2 regions of the Arthrobacter sp. 92 genome follow, and region 1 is predicted to be linked to the other one. Evidence: predicted binding sites of a transcription regulator. Region 1 holds the regulator's gene; the other holds the start of a gene.
The links. The regulator LexA, encoded in region 1, represses DNA repair genes until DNA is damaged. The targets are predictions, from matches to a motif close to TCGAACANNTGTTCGA.

Region 2: ACP4XC_RS10455 (DUF6504 family protein) is a predicted target of LexA. The motif match lies at 2,163-2,178, and genes of this name have one in related genera.

What each region holds. Positions count from the first base shown of each region.
Region 1 covers NZ_CP189863.1:1,575,811-1,579,030, forward strand. The annotation lists gene ACP4XC_RS07205 (ATP-dependent DNA helicase) at 1-1,476, shown strand, start outside; gene lexA (transcriptional repressor LexA) at 1,506-2,255, opposite strand; gene ACP4XC_RS07215 (LysM peptidoglycan-binding domain-containing protein) at 2,593-2,991, shown strand; gene ACP4XC_RS07220 (histidinol-phosphate transaminase) at 3,079-3,220, shown strand, end outside.
Region 2 covers NZ_CP189863.1:2,268,374-2,271,593, reverse strand. The annotation lists gene ACP4XC_RS10460 (DNA polymerase III subunit alpha) at 1-1,776, opposite strand, end outside; gene ACP4XC_RS10455 (DUF6504 family protein) at 1,773-2,105, opposite strand; gene ACP4XC_RS10450 (hypothetical protein) at 2,260-2,646, shown strand; gene ACP4XC_RS10445 (chorismate mutase) at 2,709-3,035, opposite strand; gene ACP4XC_RS10440 (VOC family protein) at 3,050-3,220, shown strand, end outside.

The DNA.
Region 1 (3,220 bases):
TCCGTCACCTCGATGGAATGCCTTGGCGCCCAGAAGTGCCCCATGGCTGCGGAATGCTTCAGCGAACTTGCCCGGCAAAACGCCGCCGACGCGGACGTGGTGGTGACCAACCACGCCATGCTGGCTGTCAGCGCTTTCGAGGGACTGGCCGTGCTGCCCGAATACGATGTGGTGGTGGTTGATGAGGCCCACGAACTTCAGGACCGGGTGACGGGAGCCGTCTCCGGGCAGCTGTCCGTGGCCATGATCCACGCCGCCGCCTCCGGGGCCCGCAAGCACACCGGCATTACCGTTGATGCCCTCAACAATGCCGCGGCCAATCTTGAGCTGGCCATAGAGGGCGTTCCGAGCGGTCTCATGCCAAATGGCCTGAACACCGAGCAGCTGGACTGCGTGGACCAGCTCCGGGAAGCCTGCCGTGCCGCGCTGTCCGACTCCAAGGCCGAAAGCGGCAGTACGGCCGACGGCGGCCGGCAGCTGGCGAGGTCACGCATCATGGTGATCCTGGAACTGTGCGAACGCCTGATGGCCGCCCGCGACAACCGCGAAGTGGTGTGGTTCTCGCGCAACAGCACCTTTGACCCCCAACAGGGCTACTCCCAACCTGACGAGTCCGCGCCTGCCCTCATCAATATCGCGCCACTGAGCGTTGCGGGGCGTCTGCGGGAGGGACTCTTCGAAGGTCACACTGTGGTTCTGACCTCCGCCACGCTGGCCATCGGATCGGCCTTCGAACCGGCCGCCGGGGGACTTGGCCTGGTGGGTCCCGGGGCGCCGAGCTGGACGGGAGTGGACGTTGGATCGCCCTTCGACTACCCGAAACAGGGAATACTCTATGTCGCCGCGCATTTGCCCAAGCCGGGTCGGGGGACCTCACCGGAGGCACTGGACGAACTGGAGAAACTGATCCGGGCTTCGGGCGGGGGCGCGTTGTGCCTGTTCTCCTCCCGGCGCGCGGCAGAGGAGGCTGCTGAGGCCATGCGGCCGCGGCTGGATGTCAGTATTCTTTGCCAGGGCGACTCTTCAATGACGGCCCTGGTGCGCCAGTTCGCGGATGAGCCGGACACCTGTCTTTTCGGCACCATGTCCCTCTGGCAAGGAGTCGATGTCCCGGGCGGCTCATGCAGGCTCGTGGTCATTGACCGCATTCCTTTTCCCCGGCCGGACGATCCCCTCATGACGGCCCGGTCGCGGGCAGTTGCGCAGTCGGGGGGTAACGGCTTTATGTCTGTCTCAGCGACCCATGCAGCCATCCGGCTGGCGCAGGGCGCAGGTCGGCTGATCCGTTCGACGGGTGACCGGGGCGTGGTAGCCGTCCTGGATTCCCGCCTGTCCACGGAACGTTACGGCGGATTCCTGCGTGCGGCGCTGCCGCCTTTCTGGCCCACGACAGATCCTGGCATCGCGCTCTCGGCGCTGGAGCGGCTGTCGAAGGCACCCGACGAAGAGACCGCCGGAGCGAAGGCTGCGGGCTAAGCGGCGAACTGCCACTTATGCGGGCGGCCCTACAGCGAGCGGAGCACCGAAACGACTTTGCCCATAATTACGGCGTGATCGCCGAGGATGGGCTCGTACTGTGTGTTCTGCGGCAGTAGCCAGGTGTGTCCGTCACGTTGACGGAAGGTCTTGACGGTGGATTCGTCGTCAAGCAGGGCGGCCACGATGTCGCCGTTGACTGCGTCGCTCTGCTGACGCACCACCACCCAATCGCCGTCGCAGATCGCGGCGTCGATCATGGAATCGCCGGACACTCTCAGCATAAAGAGTTCGCCGTGCCCCACCAGCTGGCGCGGCAGCGGCATGACATCCTCCACCATCTGGTCGGCCAGGATGGGGCCGCCAGCTGCAATCCGGCCGACAAGGGGCACCATTGCGGTGTCCGTTGCACTGGCAAGGTCGGAGACGGCCTGCCCTCCAACGGTTCGCAGCCGGGCCGTCTTTTCGACACCCGAGATCGGTGCGTTTCCTTCATCGAGGGTCAGCGGCATCAGCACTTCCATGGCGCGCGGCCGCTTGGGGTCGCGGCGAAGGTATCCGAGTTTTTCCAGCTGGGAGAGCTGGTGGGTCACGCTGGAGAGACTGGCCAGTCCCACGGTGTCGCCGATTTCGCGCATGGACGGCGGATAGCCATTCTCATTGACCGAGCGCTGGATGGTTTCCAGGATCTTCTTCTGCCGCACCGTGAGGCTCTTCGGCGCTCGTGGTGGCTGCTGGCTCCGCTGGGTAGCCCTGCCGCCGGTGGCTTGTGCTGCCATTTCGCCAACGCCTTTCATTCCACCCGGCCGCCGTGGCTGCTGCTGCCGGGAACTTCCGGCCTGAAATGTCAGACCCTGCTGATGTACTGCGGAAAGTGGTTCTCCTGTGACTCAAACGTAAGCCAGCCACAGGGGTTTTTCAAACATTTGTTCTAGTGAGTCTCGACAATGTTCGTTAATAAGTGCTAGAACAGAACCAGCAAAGTTCGAAGATGTGTTCGAATATGGAATCCATTCGATTCTATGTTCGAACGGGGCCGAAGCGGTGGCCGTTTCTGGAATACGCAGGATCAGAAACACGCCGGGCGGCACAGTACAGTCCAGGAGGGCTCAGTTCATGTCAGCAACAAGTGCTAGTCAGGTGTCATCCATTCACGGCTTCCAGTGGGAGCAGTGCCCCGAACAGCCAGCCAAGCGCACGCTGCCGCCTTTGCGGCTGACCCGCCGGGGGCGCATCGTCCTCATCGGTCTGCCGCTGGTCCTGCTTACCGCGCTCCTGATCTCGCTGTCCGGATTCCTTAATTCGCCAGCCAAGGCCGCGGACTCCGCCTCCGAGCTGTCCGCAACGCCCACGATCTCGGTGACAGTGCAGGCGGGGGAGTCCTTGTGGGGAATCGCCGGCACCGTGGCCCCCGAGCGTGATCCCCGCGACGTGGTGGCAGATATTGTTCAGCTCAACAACCTTGACGGCGCCCGGGTTATGCCGGGGCAGCGTTTGTTTGTGCCCTCGAAATAGCTTCTGCCGCCTGACCGGAGGAGTCCGCGCGGGCCCCTGAAGACGTCACAGTTTCAGGGCACGCTCCGGCTCACTTAAACTGTTCAGGTGACTGACCAGCTAGAGCGCCTCAACCGACTGCCCCTCCGGACCAACTTGCGGGGCCTCACCCCTTATGGTGCTCCCCAACTGGATGTCCCCATCCTGCTCAACGTCAACGAGAACACACACGGTGTTCCCGCCGACGTGA
Region 2 (3,220 bases), 690 kb from region 1:
GTCGAGTTTCAGCATGCCCATCGGGTCCATGTCGTGCTTGTCGAACTGGCTCATGGGCAGGCCTAATCCGCTGGGCTGGACAGGGGTCCGGTCCAGCAGCGTGGCGTCCCCCAGAATCACGCCGCAGGGATGCATGGAAATGTGCCGTGGCAGCCGGTCCAGCCGTTCCGTGAGGTCCACCAGCAGGTCCAACTGCTGGTTCTCCGCAAAATCGCGTTGCTCCACCCGGTCCGCGAATTCCTTCAGCTCCGGTTTTTCCACCAGGGCCTCACGAAAATTCCGGGCCGAAAAACGCCACAGCTGCTTGGCTATTTCGCCAATATCGCCGTCATCCATGCCCAGGGCAAGTCCGGCATCACGGACGGCACCGCGAGCGCGGTAGCCGTTTTGCATACTCATCAGCGTGACACGCTCCGCGCCGAAGCGGTCAAAGATCCGGCGGTACACGTTATGCCGTTCAGCACTCTCGACATCAATATCGATATCGGGAAGGGTGGCCCGGTCCCGGGAGAGGAACCGTTCGAAGATGAGGTCGTGCTGCAGCGGATTCACCTGGCTGATATCAATCAGGTAGTTGACCAGGCTCGAGGCACCGGAACCCCTGGCTGCGGCCCGGACACCCATTTCCAGGATCATCCGGGAGACCTCTGCAACCGTAAGGAAATAGGCGGCGAACCCCAGGTTCGCGATGATCCGCAGTTCATGTTCCAGCCGGGCGCGCATTTGGGCCTCGGCTTGTCCGGCGATTCCCGGGAACCTCCGGCCGATGCCCGCTTCGCAGCGTTCGGCCAGTTCCACGAGGGGATCACCGGCGATGCCTATCACCGAGGCTTCAGGGACAACCGGCTGTTTCCACCCCATGTCGGTGACGGGATCCATGCGGCAGCGGTCCGCGAGCGCCTCTGTTTGAGCCAGCAGTCGTTTGAGGTCCACCGCCCCATACCCTGCGGCGTGAATGATCTCCTTGCCCACCTGAAGCATCTGGGCCGCGGATTTCAGCCAGGCCTGGCCATTGGGCTGGAGCAGCGGTTCCGCAGACAGTTCGGGCAGTGACTTCAAGGTGCGGGCGGAGTCCAGGACATCCGCTGTGGCGGCGCCGTCCTCGGCGCAATATCGCACCGCGTTGGTAAGCACCGCTGGGGTCCCATGCTCGGCGGCCAACTTAAGCATGCGCACGGCGTGGGCGGTGCTTAGCGGCCGGCCGGGGGCGCTCAGCTGCGACACCACCTCGGCCACCACGGTTCCCTTGGGCATGGTGTCCAGCCACCGTTTGAAGAGGGTCCGCGGGCGCAGGTATCGCCTGCCGCCCATGGCCCTGCCGACGTCGGAATCCGGCCCGATCAGTACCGTGAGCACAGGTTCAAGGGTTTCCGGGTGGAGGGTGCGTGAGGCGAGCTCGGCCCGGGTTACGCCAACTGGAACCACTCCCCCGGCTTTGCCCGAGGTGCGGGCGTGCGCATCTGAAATCAGTCTGCAGAGTGCCCGGTAGCCGGCTCCGTTGGTGTGCCCGTGGGCCAGCACAACGACGCGGCCCGCAAGCTGGGTGCGGAGGTCGCCGTCGTCGTCGAAGACCGCAAGATCAACTCCCACAATGGGGTCAATCCCGGCTGCCATGCAGGCCTTGAGGTGCTTGACGGTGCCATACAGCCCGTCGCGGTCAGTGCAGGCAAGTGCCGTGGCGCCATCGCTGGCTGACACCTGCGCCAGTTCATCGGGCCAGGAGACGCCATAGTGCGCGCTGAAGGCCGTGGAGACGTGGAGATGGGTAAAGCTCATGCTGTGTTGGGCCGGAGGGCGTCGTGGATCCGCAGGAGCCTCCAGCGCCCGCTGCTGATACTTCTGGTGAGATCCAGGGTGAGGGGTTCCGCCGGCTCAGTTTTTGCCAGATTCCCGGAGGGCCGGACCTGAACGCGCCAGATCTCGTGGTCCACCAGGCCTGGCCCGGTGCCCAGCGGGGCACGGGTTTCCTCGGCCCACCACTGGCGGCGTTCATACCAACGGAGGGGCTCGGCGCAGACGGTGTAGTGCCGCCCTGACCATCTCAGTTCCAGGGGCTGGCCTTCCGGGGTGCACAGAACGTCCACCCCCTCGCTGAATAAGCCCATCGGCACCTCCCCGGAACGCCCGCCTGCCCGAAGCGGGGCAGGGCTGACAATGATTGTTCGAATATATCTTCGAATAATTCAAGTCTACGCCGGAGCAATGACAAAACCTAGATCAGGGGTGGACGCACGCCGATGCAGGTAGCAGGATTGGGACATGAGCTCCCACGAAGCACTCCTCAAGCACGTAAGCATCGCCGCCAAGGACTCAACCCTGGTGGCGACGTTCGATATAGACGGAAACATTCCCGGATCGGGCGCCTACGTGGTGGGGCTCGTGGCAGCCACGCCGGACCATTCGCATCAACGCAGGATGGGAATCGAGTTCATGAACGGCGAGGCCGTGTCCTTCTACTGCTTCAGCCATGACGGCACGGAGGAGAACTTTGACCTCAAGGGGGTGGAACATTCCGGGAACACCATCACCGGAAACTTCCCGATTGGAACGGTATTGGGTCTGCCCAAGGGGCACCTTATGACCGCATTCAGCGACGCTGACGGCCGCGGCTACCAGGCCAACGTTCCAGTGGAAGAAGCTCTCTGACCAAGGACAGCGCGTGGCCGCGGATACCGGGCAGCGGCAACTAGACCATCAGCCGCGCAATCTCAGCTGCTGGCTTTGTGCACCTTCAGTTCAAGCTCGGTGAACGCCGAGATCATGGCCCGATAGGTCTTTTCCACGATGTCCGGATCGATATCCTTCTTTTCCGCGGCGTTGCGGACGTGCTCGATGACCCGCTCCACCCGGCCGGGCGCCCGGACTTCGGCATCATCGCCCTTCAGCGTTCCGGAAATGCGGATCAGCCGCTCGCGGCGTGCGATCAGCGTGACGATTTGCTCGTCGACTTCATCCACTGCCACCCGGACGGCCGCGAGCTGCTCTTTGTCGGCCTGGGCGTCTTTATCGTGTCCGTGATTTGTGGGCATGTGCATGACAGTATCTAAAGATGCAGCCTCGAGTCGACTTCATTTCACTAGGCGTCCGGAGTGTCGATGCCTCCCGCAGGTTCTACGTTGAGGGCCTCGGCTGGCCGGTCCACCGGGAAGTTCCCGGTGAGGTGGTGTTTATCCAGGCCAACCACGGGCTGATCCTCTCCCTCTGGGACTCGCGCCAGATG